Linked DNA regions of Streptacidiphilus rugosus AM-16. The main gene of each other region encodes a partner of the protein of the gene in region 2 in a complex. Links are inferred from orthologs where the notes say so. Each region holds a gene or a part of one and is shown on either strand. Other genes may lie near its edges.

Evidence for each region. Proteins that work in one complex are often made in the same cells at the same time.
Region 1: the proteins of uvrA (region 2) and mfd are in contact, whole or in part, in a crystal structure (PDB 4DFC), measured with the Escherichia coli proteins. The link is inferred for Streptacidiphilus rugosus AM-16 from one-to-one orthologs.

Annotation. Positions count from the first base shown.
Region 1 is NZ_JQMJ01000004.1:6,721,840-6,727,964, forward strand. Bases 2,039-6,125 are described here. They hold mfd (transcription-repair coupling factor), read right to left. Parts: upstream 5,824-6,125; coding sequence 2,239-5,823; downstream 2,039-2,238. Other genes in these bases: BS83_RS39310 (DUF4352 domain-containing protein), read left to right, coding at 2,039-2,175. In the rest of the region: BS83_RS39305 (N-6 DNA methylase), read right to left, coding at 1-1,369; more of BS83_RS39310, read left to right, coding at 1,579-2,038. UniProt on the Escherichia coli protein: Couples transcription and DNA repair by recognizing RNA polymerase (RNAP) stalled at DNA lesions. Mediates ATP-dependent release of RNAP and its truncated transcript from the DNA, and recruitment of nucleotide excision repair machinery to the damaged site.
Region 2 is NZ_JQMJ01000004.1:5,651,936-5,659,498, forward strand. The notes cover bases 4,078-7,563. They hold uvrA (excinuclease ABC subunit UvrA), read right to left. Parts: upstream 7,233-7,563; coding sequence 4,278-7,232; downstream 4,078-4,277. Other genes in these bases: BS83_RS34835 (maleylpyruvate isomerase family mycothiol-dependent enzyme), read left to right, coding at 7,472-7,563. Outside these bases: BS83_RS34805 (ABC transporter permease), read right to left, coding at 1-514; BS83_RS34810 (ABC transporter ATP-binding protein), read right to left, coding at 511-1,572; BS83_RS34815 (hypothetical protein), read right to left, coding at 1,597-2,004; tuf (elongation factor Tu), read left to right, coding at 2,342-3,523; BS83_RS34825 (Rieske (2Fe-2S) protein), read right to left, coding at 3,599-4,042. UniProt on the Escherichia coli protein: The UvrABC repair system catalyzes the recognition and processing of DNA lesions. UvrA is an ATPase and a DNA-binding protein. A damage recognition complex composed of 2 UvrA and 2 UvrB subunits scans DNA for abnormalities.

The sequences.
Region 1 (6,125 bases), 1.1 Mb from region 2 along the record:
TCCCGGTGTCGACGCCGCCGGTCGTCCGGCGTCGGCCACGGGCGACCGGCGTGCCACCGGCTCCGGTGGCCCGCTCGAAGGACTCCCAGGCCTCCAGGACCGCGTTCCTGACGGACTGCCACTCCGCCCCGTCGGCGCCGGCGGTGGGGAGCGCGGAGACGTCGACCAGCAGCACCTCGGGGCCGCCGGGCGACATCGCCGCGGTGCCCCCGCCCGGCCTGCGCAACACCCACAGGTGCAGCGGCACGCTCTGCGGCGGCGCCACCCCGGCGGGCAGCGCCACGACCGCGCGCAGCGCCCCGCGCCGCAGCAGTTCGGCGCGGATGCGCCGTCCCGAGCGCCGGGAGGCGACGGCGGGGGGCAGCAGCAGGACCGCGCCGCCGCCGTCGCGGAGCCGGGCCAGCGTGTGCTGCACCCACGCCAGCTCGGACTCGACCCGCGGCGGCAGGCCGTACTCCCAGCGCGCGTCGTAGGAGAGCTCGTCGTAGCCCCAGTCCCGCTCGTTGAACGGCGGATGGCAGAGCACCGCGTCGGCGCGGAGCTCGGGGAACGGGTCGGAGCGCAGGCTGTCGACGGCCGCGACGCGGATCGCCGCCTCGGATTCGAGGGCGAGCCGGAGAGCGGTCAGGGCGGCCTGCCCGGGATCGCTGTCGACGCCGTAGAGCACGGCCGGGTGCGCGGGCGGCAGAGCCTCGGCGCGGAGCAGCGCCCCGGTGCCCGCCGCGGGATCGAGCACGCTCGGGCGCTGCCCGGCCGCTGCGGTGTGAACAACCGGGCCGGCCAGCGTCGCCATCAGCTCGGCGAGCCCCGGCGGCGTGAGTGTGTACAGCCGCGGGTTGGCGTCGAGATGGCGGCCGAGCAGGAACTCGTAGGTCTGCCGGGCGCCGAGATCCGCCGCGAGCTCCACGGCGGCGCGCACCAGCGGCAGTGCGGACGCCAGTTCACGGCCGGTGGGCGTGTGAACCGGGCGGTCCCGGCCGAGTCGCGAGTCCAGGGCGTGATCGACGAGCGGTGGCAGGAGCTCGACCAGCTCCGCCTCCGGGCGGCCGGCCAGTCCCTGCCAGAGATCCGGATGGTCGCGGACGACCAGCAGCACGCTGCCGATCCTGACCAGGGCGGGGACGACCCCTTCGGCCTGGGCCGCGAGCTGCTGCCAGACGCGTTCCCGCAGGGGCAGTTCGGCGATCTTCCCCTGGCCGCGCAGCCATGTCTCGACGTCGGCCAGAGCGAAGGAAGGGCTGGTCTCGGTGCCGCCGACCGGCCTCGGGAAGTCGGCGTGGCGGCGTCGCCAATTGCTGACGGCGGCTCTGCCCACCCCCGCCAGTCGGGCGATCTCGGCTGCGGTGACTTCGGCCTGGTGCTCGGCCATCCGGTTGCTCCCCTTCCCGTGCCGGCCGCCCGGACGCGGGGGCGGCCGGGCGTGCACCCGAGCATACCCAGCCGCTCAAGCCCAGTCGGTTCACAGTGTGAACATCTGATTTTCTCTGACTTATGTTGACTCGGTTCACAGCACCGTGGTTCTGTGTACTCATCAGCCCGGCGGCCCGCCGGGTGGATCGACTCACAAGGGGTACCGCCATGTCGCGCACCACCAACCGCTCGCGTCGCACCGTTCTCGCCGTCGCCCTGGGGGCGCTGATCATCGCGGGCACCGCCGCGTGCAAGGACACCACCGGCGGCTCGGTCTCCACCGACGCCAAGCCGACCACCGCGGCCTCCGGCCACTCCTCGGGCTCCGGCTCCGGCAGTACGTCCGGCTCCAAGTCGGCCAAGGTCGGCGACACCATCGCGCTCAAGGGCATGGACAGCACGGCCGACGTCACCGTGGTCAGGATCGTCGACAACCCGGCCGGAGCCGACGAGTTCAACACTCCGGAGGCGGGCAAGCGCTTCTTCGCCGTCCAGTTCCGGATCAAGGCCACCGGCAGCAAGGCCTACAGCGACTCGCCTTCCAACGGCGCCAAGGTCGTCGACAGCCAGGGGCAGGCATACGAGGCCGACATCAGCGACACCAAGGCAGGCCAGTCCTTCCCCGCCTCCGTGAACATCGCCCCCGGCGGGAGCGGCCTCGGCTTCATCGTCTTCCAGGTCCCGTCCAACGCGAAGATCACCCAGATCCAGTTCGGCCTGGACAGCGGCATGGCCGACCAGACCGGCCAGTGGAACGTGAACTGAGGACGCGGAAGGGCGCGAGGCGACACGCCTCGCGCCCTGGACCGAGCAGCCGCCGTCGAGCGCTCAGCGCTTGGCGGCCAGCTCCTCGAACATCACCGAAAGGAACTCCGCGCACCAGGTCAGCAGCTCACGGCCGACCACGGGCTTGCCGCCGATGCGCGCCGTCGACGGCCGCGGCACCAGCGCCAGCCTGGTCGCCGCCTTCACCTGGCTGCGCGGGTAGAGCCGGCCGAGGCGCAGCTCCTGCGACTCCCGCAGCTCGATCGGGCCGAACCGGATGAACTGACCCTGCAGTGTGATGTCGGAGATCCCGCAGCGCCGCGCGAACAGTCGCAGCCCGGCCACCAGCAGCAGGTTCTCCACCGGCTCGGGAAGCTTGCCGTAACGGTCCGTCAGCTCCGCCCGCACCTGCGCGATGTCCTCCTCCGAGTTCACCGCCGCGATCGACCGGTAGGCCTGGAGCCGCAGCCGCTCGCCCGGCGCGTAGTCGTGCGGCACGTGCGCGTCGACCGGCAGCTCGATCTTGACCTCCAGCGGCTCCTCCTCCGGAGCCTCGCCGCCGTTGGCCAGCTGCTCGCGGAACTCCGCCACCGCCTCGCCGACCATCCGCATGTAGAGGTCGAAGCCGACGCCCGCGATGTGCCCGGACTGCTCGCCTCCCAGCAGGTTGCCCGCGCCGCGGATCTCCAGGTCCTTCATGGCCACGTACATGCCCGCGCCCATCTCGGTGTGCTGCGCGATGGTCGCCAGCCGCTCGTGGGCGGTCTCGGTCAGCGGGCGCTCCGGCGGGTAGAGCATGTAGGCGTAGCCCCGCTCGCGGCCGCGGCCCACACGCCCGCGCAGCTGGTGCAGCTGGCTCAGACCGAAGGTGTCGCCGCGCTCCACGATCAGGGTGTTGGCGTTGGAGATGTCGATGCCGGACTCCACGATGGTGGTGGAGACCAGGACGTCGAACTCCTTCTCCCAGAAGTCGACGACGACCTTCTCCAGCTGCTGCTCCCCCATCTGCCCGTGCGCGGTCGCGACCCGGGCCTCGGGGACCAGCTCCTTGATGCGGGCCGCCGCCTTGTCGATCGACTCCACCCGGTTGTGGATGTAGAAGACCTGGCCCTCGCGGAGCAGCTCGCGGCGGACCGCGGCCGCGATCTGCTTCTCCTCGTAGGGGCCGACGAAGGTCAGCACCGGGTGCCGCTCCTCCGGCGGGGTGGTGATGGTGGACATCTCGCGGATGCCGGTGACCGCCATCTCCAGCGTGCGCGGGATCGGCGTCGCGGACATCGTCAGCACGTCGACGTTGGCGCGCAGCTTCTTCAGCTGCTCCTTGTGCTCGACGCCGAAGCGCTGCTCCTCGTCGACGATGACCAGGCCGAGGTCCTTGAACTTGGTCTCGGACGAGAAGAGACGGTGCGTGCCGATGACGACGTCGACGCCGCCCTCGCGCAGGCCCTCCAGCACGGCCTTGGCCTCGCTGTCGGTCTGGAACCGCGACAGCGCCTTCACCACGACGGGGAAGTTGCCGTAGCGCTCGGAGAAGGTGGAGAAGTGCTGCTGCACCAGCAGCGTCGTCGGGACCAGCACCGCGACCTGCTTGCCGTCCTGCACCGCCTTGAACGCCGCGCGCACCGCGATCTCGGTCTTGCCGTAGCCGACGTCACCGCAGATCAGCCGGTCCATCGGGACCGACTTCTCCATGTCCTCCTTGACCTCCGCGATGGTGCTGAGCTGGTCCGGCGTCTCCGCGTAGGGGAAGGCGTCCTCCAGCTCGCGCTGCCAGGGGGTGTCCGGTCCGAAGGCATGGCCGGGCGAGGCCATCCGGGCGGAGTAGAGCTTGATCAGGTCGGCCGCGATCTCCTTGACCGCCTTCTTGGCCCGGGCCTTGGTCTTGGTCCAGTCCGCGCCGCCGAGCCGGTGCAGGGTCGGGGCCTCGCCGCCGACGTACTTGGTGACCTGCTCCAGCTGGTCCGTCGGCACGAACAGCCGGTCGCCCGGCTGGCCCCGCTTGGCGGGCGCGTACTCCAGCACCAGGTACTCACGCGTCGCGCCCTGGACGGTGCGCTGCACCATCTCGATGTAGCGGCCCACACCGTGCGCCTCGTGGACGACGAAGTCGCCCTGCCGCAGGGCGAGCGGGTCGATCGCGTTACGGCGGCGCGAGGGCATCCGGCGCATGTCCTTGGTGGAGGACTTCTGGCCGGAGAGGTCGGTCTCGGTGATCACGCAGAGCTTGAGCGCCTCGTGGACCAGACCGTGCTCGATCGCGCCGCAGGCCACATGGATCACGTCGGCGTCCGGCGCGGCGGTCAGGTCCGGGGTGAGCCGGGCCCCGATGCCCTCGCCGCCCAGCATCTCCGCGATGCGGGACGCCGGGCCCTGGCCCTCCGTCACCAGCACCACGCGCCAGCCCTCGGCGAGCCGGCCCTTGCAGTCGGCGATCGCCCGCGCGGTGTCGCCGCGGTAGGCCTCGACCGGGTGCATGCCCAGGTGCAGCACGTCAGGACCGGTCGCGCCCTCCTCGTCCGCGGCGAAGGGACTGACGGACCACCACGGCAGCCCGATCTCGGCGGCGTGCTCGCGGACGTCGGCCAGCGACCAGAGCGAGGCCGCGCCGACGTCCAGCGGCGCCTTCCCGCCGGACGCGGCGGCCACCCAGGACGCCTGGAGGAACTCGGCGCTGGTCGCCACCAGGTCGGCGGCGCGCGTGCGGACCCGCTCAGGGTCGCAGACGACGGCGACGCTGCCCTGCGGCAGCACGTCCATCAGCAGTTCCATGTCGTCGACCAGGACCGGTGCGAGCGACTCCATGCCCTCGACGGCGATGCCCTGGGCGATCTTGTCGAGGATCTCGGCGAGTTCGGGATGCTCCGCGGCGAGCTCCGCGGCACGGGCCCGCACCTCGTCCGTCAGCAGCAGCTCACGGCAGGGCGGCGCCCACAGGCCGTGCTGGGCGATCTCCAGCGAGCGCTGGTCGGCGACCTTGAAGTAACGGATCTCCTCGACCTCGTCGCCCCAGAACTCCACCCGCAGCGGGTGCTCCTCGGTGGGCGGGAAGACGTCCAGGATGCCGCCGCGCACGGCGAACTCGCCGCGCTTCTCGACCAGCTCGACCCGCTGGTACGCGGCGGCGGCCAGCCGCTCGACGAGATCGTCGAGATCCACCTCCTGACGCTGCCGCAGGCTGACGGGCACGAGCTCGGCGAGCCCCTTGACCTGCGGCTGCAGCACGCTGCGCACCGGGGCGACGATCACCTGGAGCGGGCCGGAGGCGGGGTCGTCGGCGCTGGGGTGGGCGATCCTGCGCAGCACCGCGATCCGGCGGCCGACGGTGTCGGAGCGGGGCGAGAGCCGCTCGTGCGGCAGCGTCTCCCAGGCGGGGAACTCGGCGACCGCGTCCGGCGGCAGCAGGGAGCCGAGCGCGGCGGCGAGATCCTCGGCCTCGCGGCCGGTGGCCGTGACGGCGAGGACAGGCCTCCCCCGGCTCCCCTTCGCCTTCCCTGCGAGGGCACGGGCCAGCGCGGCGACGGCGAACGGCCGGGCGGCCGGCGGTCCGACCAGATCCAGGTGCCGGCGGTCCCCGGCGAGTGCGGCTTCCCCGGCCTCGGCGAGCGCCGAGTCCGAGGCGACGATGTCCAGCAGGCCGGTCAGGCTCATCTACTTCTCTCAGCCAGAAGGCAACGCGAAACGCCCGGACAGCGAGGCGGCCCGGGGGTCCCAGGGTACGCCGCGCGACGCCCGAGCGCCGAGCGATAACCCGCGTGAAGCCGCACTCCCCGTCGGCGGGGCAGGCTCACTGCCCGAGGCGGGCGGCTCCGCCGATCTGCGCCTCCGGCGCGTGGGGCGCGACCAGATCGGGACGCTGCGCGACGGCGGGCCAGGTGCACCGTCCCAGGGGCGCGAGGCTCCGCCGATCCGCGCCTCCGGCGCGTAGGCGCGACGAGATCGGAGCGCCGCGC
Region 2 (7,563 bases):
GCGCGTAGCCGAGGCAGCAGAACGACAGCGCCCCGAGCACCACCGCGAAGGCCAGCGCCGGGGCGGTCCTGGCGGGGATGTGCGCGCCGTAGGCGGCCCAGCCGATGACCAGCAGCACCAGGGTGATCACGACGGCGACGACGACCGCGGTGAGCGCCCGACCCGCGATGACCGAGGCGGCCGGGACGGGGGTGGCCCGGCGTCGTTTGAGCACCCCGGACTCGCGCTGGGCGGTCACCGAGATCACCAGGTTCACGAAGGACGCGCCGATGATGCCGAGGGTGATGATCCCCGGCACGTAGTAGACGGAGGTGTCGATCGTGCCGCCCGCGACCTTCACCGTGCTGCTGCCGCCGAAGACCGACGCGAAGATCACCAGGAAGAGCACCGGCAGCGCGAGGGTGAAGAAGCGCGACTGCGGATTGCGCAGGAACGCCCGCAGGTCGTAGGGGAACTGGTGCAGGGCGAGCCGGGCCACGTCCCCCGGCGGCGCGCGGTGCGTCGCGGTCGTCACGACGCCTCCTCCCTCTCGGCCACGGCGGCTCTCGCGGACGCGGCGGGCTCCTCCGGCGCGGCGGGCTTGCGGGGCGCGGCGGGCTTCTCCGGTGCGGCCGGCACGGACGGGCCGGTCAGCGCCAGGTAGACGTCCTCAAGGCTGGGACGGCGGACTTCGAGATCGGGCAGATCGTGGCCCCGCTCCTCGGCCCAGCCGATCAGCGGGCCGAGCACGGCGAGCGGGTGGTCGGCCCGGAGCAGCAGCCGCCCGCCCTGGCCATCAGCGGGCCCCGCTTCCGCGAGGGCCGCACGGACGACCGCCGGGAGATCGGCGAGCGCGGTGCGCGGCGGCAGCGTGAAACGGATCTCCGCGGCCGCGCGTTCGCGCCCGCCGATCGTGCCGGGCGTGCCCTCGGCGACGACGAGTCCGTCGGAGATCACCGTCACCCGGTCGGCCAGGTACTCGGCCTCGTCCATGAAGTGCGTGGTCAGGAAGACGGTCACGCCGAGCGCCCGCAGGCCCGCGATCATCTCCCAGGCGGCGCGCCGGGCCGAGGGGTCGAAGCCGGTCGTGGGCTCGTCGAGGAAGAGCAGCTCGGGATCGCCGATCAGCGACAACGCGACGTCCAGACGGCGGCGTTGGCCACCGGAGAGTCGTGTCGCGACGGATTCCGCCTGCTCGGTGAGCCCGACGAGCTCCAGCGTCTCCCCGACCGGGCGCGGCGCCGGGTAGTACCCGGCGTACAGCCGCAGGCACTCGGCCACCGTGAGGTCGCGCTCGGGCTGGGACTCCTGCAGCACCACCCCGATCCGTCCCCGCCAGGCCGGCCCGGCGCGGGCCGGGTCCTCCCCGAGGACCGTCACCTCTCCCGCGGTGCGCCGACGGTAGCCCTCCAGGATCTCCACGGTCGTGGTCTTCCCCGCGCCGTTCGGCCCGAGAAAGGCGAACACCTCGCCGCGTCGCACCCGCAGATCGACGCCCCGTACGGCCTCGAAGGGCCCGTACCGCATCCGCAGCCCGGAGACGTCGATCACCGCGTCCCCGGCCGTCGCCGCGGCCCTCGTTACCGGGGTCATCGCGCCCGGCCTCCGTTCACCGGCTCAGCGCCAGGACCAGATCTTTCCGCCGGCCTTCCCCGACTGGTCCGTCTCCCACTCGAACGCGCCCGCGACCCCGCGCAGGGCGGCGAAGGCGGGCGAGTCGCTCAGGTAGACGATGGAACCGCGCCAGGAGATGGCGCCGCCTTCGGCGAAGACGCCGACGCCGGTGCCCTGCCAACTGGCCGTGGCGCCGTCGGGACTCATGATGATGCCGGTCCCCGTTCCGTACAGCGTGCCGTCGGGACGCAGCGTGCCGACGTAGGTGCCGAGATCGGTGATCGTCACCCCGAGCAGTCGTCCCGAGGCCTGGAACGTGCTCTCGACGGACGGCGGCAGCCCGTGCTCGGACGGGAGGACCCTCTGGGCCGTGATCTGGCCCTGCTCTTCGCCTATCAGGTCGCCAAGCATGGTGTTCCTCCTTGCCTGCTCTCCTGCCCCTCCTCTCAGACTACGCCGGGCCCAACAGCCGCCCCAGGCGAGAAAACCGCTGGCGGCGCGCGGCTCGGGCCCGGCAGGATGATCCGCATGTTCCGGTACGCCATCGCCCAGTTCCCCGCAGTCGCGGGCGCGATGGCCACTGCCCACACTCCGGCAGTCGCGGTCCTCGCAGCCGCCTGCGCAGCCGCTTTCGACGGCGCGCGAAGCTGACCTTCCCCGGGCGCTCCCCCGGGACCTCGGACGGGGAAGGTCGGCCCGTCAACGAGGTCCCGTTCCGTCCTTCACGACTCCCGGAAAAGAAGCAGTCATGGCCAAGCAGGCCTTCGTGCGGACCAAGCCGCACCTGAACATCGGCACCATGGGCCACGTCGACCACGGCAAGACCACCCTGACCGCGGCCATCACCAAGGTGCTGGCCGAGCGCGGCGGCGGCGCGTACGTGCCGTTCGACCGGATCGACCGGGCGCCGGAGGAGGCCGCCCGCGGCATCACCATCAACATCGCGCACGTCGAGTACGAGACGGCCACCCGCCACTACGCGCACGTCGACATGCCGGGCCACGCCGACTTCGTGAAGAACATGATCACGGGCGCGGCCCAGCTGGACGGGGCGATCCTGGTCGTCTCCGCCCACGACGGCGTGATGCCGCAGACCGCGGAGCACGTGCTGCTGGCCCGCCAGGTCGGCGTCGAGCACGTCGTGGTGGCGCTCAACAAGGCCGACGCCGGGGACCCGGAGCTGCTCGACCTGGTCGAGCTGGAGGTCCGCGAGCTGCTGACCGCGCACGGGTACGACGGCGCGGAGCTGCCGGTCGTGCGGGTGTCCGGGCTGCGGGCGCTGGAGGGCGACCCGGTCTGGTCGGCCGCGCTGCTGGAGCTGCTGGACGCGGTGGACGTCCACGTGCCGACGCCGGTCCGCTACACCGACGCACCGTTCCTGATGCCCGTCGAGAACGTGCTGACCATCACCGGTCGCGGCACGGTCGTCACCGGCGCGGTCGAGCGCGGCGTGGTGCGCCTGGGCGACCGGATCGACGTGCTCGGCTTCGGGTCGGAGATCAGCTCCGTGGTCACGGGGGTGGAGACCTTCGGCCGGACCATGGAGAGCGCCGAGGCGGGCGACAACGTCGCGCTGCTGCTGCGCGGTGTTCAGCGCGGTCAGGTGCGGCGCGGGCAGGTGGTCGCCGCGGCGGGCAGCGCCTCCGTGCACAGCGCCTTCACGGCGCGGCTGCACCTGCTCTCCGCGGCGGACGGCGGTCGCCGCACGCCGATCACCAGCGGCTACCGCCCGCAGTTCTACCTGCGGACCGGCGACGTGGTGGGCGACGTGCAGTTGAGCGAGGGCGTGCCGCTGGCGATGCCCGGCGACACGGTCGAGGTGACCGTCTCGCTCGGCCAGGCGGTGCCGCTGGAGGCCGGTCTCGGCTTCGCCGTCCGCGAGGGCGGCCGGACCGTGGCGGCCGGCACGGTCGGCGAGGTCACCGGCTGAGCCGACGGGAGAAAGGACGGCCGGGGTGCGCGGAGCGAGGCTCCGCGCACCCCGGCCGTCCGAGGCGTACCGACGTCAGCTGATCGTGGCGACGAGCTTGCCGTTCTGCACCGCGACCGGGATGGCGGGCAGCGCGGACTGTGCCGGGCCCTGGGCGACGGAGCCGTCGGCCACCTTGAACTGGCTTCCGTGGCACGGGCAGCTGATCACGCCGTTGGCGATTCCGTCGACCACGCAGCCGGCGTGGGTGCAGACGGCGCTGAACGCCTTGTACGTCCCGGCGGTCGGCTGGGTGACGACCACCCGCTCGGAGCGGTAGAGCTTGCCACCGCCGACCGGCACGTCGCTGGTGGGGCCCAGGGTGACCGGGCCCTTCGCGGTGGCGGCGCCGGACGAGCCCGAGCAGGCCGCGAGCGCGACCACTCCGGCCCCGGCGATCCCGGCTGCGGCCGCCCCGCGCAGCACGCTCCGGCGGCAGCAGCCGGCGCTCTCGACGGCGGGGGCGATCTCGGTGCTCATGACGGCAGGCTCCATCGGGTTCGGACAGTGGCGGATCTTCGAAACGACGGCAGCCACCCTACGTGGCCTTCCTGTGCGGAGACTCTGAGGGCATCCGTCCGGGGGACCCGGCCCGACACCCGTGCCCGGGCTCGGCGAACCGGCGGCAGGCGCTCGACCTGATGAGCTCTCAGCACACGGCCGTGCGAGGCCCCGCGAACAAGCGGGGCCTCGCACGGCGGTGGTGCTCCTGCGACTAGCTCTTGGCGGCGGCCTTCTTCGCCGGGGCCTTCTTCGCGGCGACCTTCTTGGCCGCGGTCTTCTTGGCGGCGGGCGCCTTGCGCGGCTTCGGCACCGCGTCGAAGACCCGCTCCTCGCCCAGGATGTCGCGGAGGAACTTGCCCGTGTGGCTTTCGCCGACCGCGGCGACCTGCTCCGGCGTGCCCTCGGCCACGACGATGCCGCCGCCGGCGCCGCCCTCGGGGCCCATGTCGATGACCCAGTCCGCCGTCTTGATCACGTCGAGGTTGTGCTCGATCACGATGACCGAGTTGCCCTTGTCGACCAGGCCGGTGAGCATCTTGATCAGCTTGCTGATGTCCTCGAAGTGCAGGCCCGTCGTCGGCTCGTCCAGGACGTAGATCGTCCGGCCGTTGCTGCGCTTCTGAAGCTCGGAGGCGAGCTTCACGCGCTGCGCCTCGCCGCCCGAGAGCGTCGTGGCGGACTGGCCCAGCCGGACGTAGCCGAGGCCGACCTCCGACAGCGTCTTCAGGTAGCGCGCGATCGCCGGGACCGCCTCGAAGAAGCTCAGCGCCTCCTCGATGGGCATGTCCAGCACCTCGGCGATGGACTTGCCCTTGTAGTGGACGTCGAGTGTCTCCCGGTTGTAGCGGGCGCCGTGGCAGACCTCGCAGGGGACGTAGACGTCCGGCAGGAAGTTCATCTCGATCTTGATGGTGCCGTCGCCCGCGCAGTTCTCGCAGCGACCGCCCTTGACGTTGAAGGAGAAGCGACCGGGCAGGTAGCCGCGGATCTTCGCCTCCGTGGTCTCGGCGAAGAGCTTGCGCACGTGATCGAAGACGCCCGTGTAGGTGGCCGGGTTGGAGCGCGGGGTGCGACCGATCGGCGACTGGTCGACGTGGACGACCTTGTCGACCAGCTCCGTGCCGGTGACCCTGGTGTGCCGACCCGGCACGCTGCGCGCGCCGTTGAGCTCGCGCGCCAGATGCGTGTAGAGGATGTCGTTGACCAGCGTGGACTTGCCCGAGCCCGAGACGCCCGTCACCGCCGTGAACACCCCGAGCGGGAAGCTCACGTCGACGTCGCGCAGGTTGTGCTCGCGGGCGCCGTGGACGGTGATCTGCCGCTTGGCGTCGATCGGGCGGCGCACCTCAGGCAGCGCGATCGACCTGCGACCGGACAGGTAGGCGCCGGTCAGCGACTCCTTGCTGGCCAGCAGCCCCTCGCGGGAGCCCGAGTGGACGACCCGGCCGCCGTGCTCGCCCGCGCCGGGGCCGATGTCGACCACCCAGTCGGCGGTGCGGATGGTGTCCTCGTCGTGCTCGACCACGATCAGCGTGTTGCCGAGATCCCGCAGCCGGACCAGCGTCTCGATCAGCCGGTGGTTGTCGCGCTGGTGCAGGCCGATGGAGGGCTCGTCCAGCACGTAGAGGACGCCGACCAGGCCGGAGCCGATCTGCGTCGCCAGCCGGATGCGCTGCGCCTCGCCGCCGGACAGCGTGCCGGCCGCGCGGTCGAGCGAGAGGTAGTCGAGGCCGACGTCGACCAGGAACTTCAGCCGCTCGTTGACCTCCTTCAACACCCGCTCGGCGATCGTCTTCTCACGCTCGGTCAGCTCCAGCGAACCGAGGAACTCGGCGCAGTCGCTGATCGACATCCCGGCGATCTCGGCGATGGACCGGCCTGCCATCCGCACCGCCAGCACGACCGGCTTGAGCCGCGCGCCGTGGCAGGACGGGCAGGCCGTCTCGCGCATGTAGCCCTCGAAGCGCTCGCGGGCGCTGTCGCTCTCGGCGTCGGCGTGCCGCCGCTGCACGAACGGCACCGCGCCCTCGAAGCCCGTGGTGTAGGAGCGCTCGCGGCCGTAGCGGTTGGTGAAGGTGACCTCGATCTCGGTCTTGTGGCCGTAGAGCAGCGCCTTCTTGGCGCGCATCGGCAGCCCCGCCCACGGGATGTCCGTGCGGAAGCCGAGCTCCTTGCCGAGCGCCTTGATCAGCCGCAGGTGGTAGTCCTTGATGTGGCCGTGCGACCACGGGTGCAGCGCGCCCTCGTCGAGCGACTTCTCCTCGTCGGGGACGATCAGCTCCGGGTCGACCTCCATCCGGGTGCCGATGCCGGTGCACTCCGGGCAGGCGCCGAAGGGCGAGTTGAAGGAGAAGGAGCGCGGCTCGAGCTCCTCGAAGGAGAGGTCGTCGTAGGTGCAGTAGAGGTGTTCGGAGTACATCCGCTCGCGCTCGGGGTCGTCCTCGGGGAGGTCGACGAAGTCGAGCACGACCGTGCCGCCGGAGAGGACGAGCGCCGTCTCCACGGAGTCGGTGAGGCGGCGCTGGGCGCTCTTCTTGACCGTGAGGCGGTCGACGACCACCTCGATGGTGTGCTTCTCCTGCTTCTTGAGCACCGGCGGCTCGGTCAGCTGGACGGTCTCGCCGTCGACCCTGGCCCGGGCGAAGCCCTTGGTCTGCAGATCGGCGAAGAGGTCGACGAACTCGCCCTTGCGGCCCTTGACCAGCGGGCTGAGCAGCTGGAAGCGGGTGCCCTCGGGCAGCTCCAGCACCTTGTCGACGATCTGCTGCGGCGACTGCCTGGCGATCGGGCGGCCGCATTCGGGGCAGTGCGGGTGGCCGATGCGGGCGAAGAGGAGCCGGAGGTAGTCGTAGACCTCGGTGATCGTGCCCACCGTCGAGCGCGGGTTGCGCGAGGTGGACTTCTGGTCGATCGAGACGGCCGGCGAGAGCCCCTCGATGAAGTCGACGTCGGGCTTGTCCATCTGCCCGAGGAACTGCCGGGCGTAGGAGGACAGCGACTCGACGTAGCGTCGCTGCCCCTCGGCGAAGATGGTGTCGAAGGCCAGCGAGGACTTGCCGGAGCCGGACAGGCCCGTGAAGACGATGAGCGAGTCGCGCGGCAGGTCGAGCGAGACGTTCTTGAGGTTGTGCTCGCGAGCACCGCGGACGATGAGGCGGTCTGCCACGCTACTGCGCCCTTCAAAAGCGAGAAGTACCGAGTGGTACGGAGAACCGTTCAAGGGTAATGGGAGCACGTGTTCGATTTTTGAGGCAATCGATGGTGTTCGCCCGAATGGATGACACGCTAGCGCGTGAGGTGCTCCACCCGTGGGAACGACGGGGAAGTGCTCCGGGACACGACCGGGCCCGCTCGGGCCCGAAAGGCCCGGACGACCGGGCCGACGCGCAGGACAGGGGACATAGATTGAGCATCGCACCCGCCACTGACATTCCCGTTCTGGCCGAGGCGACGGCCAGGCTGCTCGCCACCGTCGACGGCCTGAAGGACGACCGCCT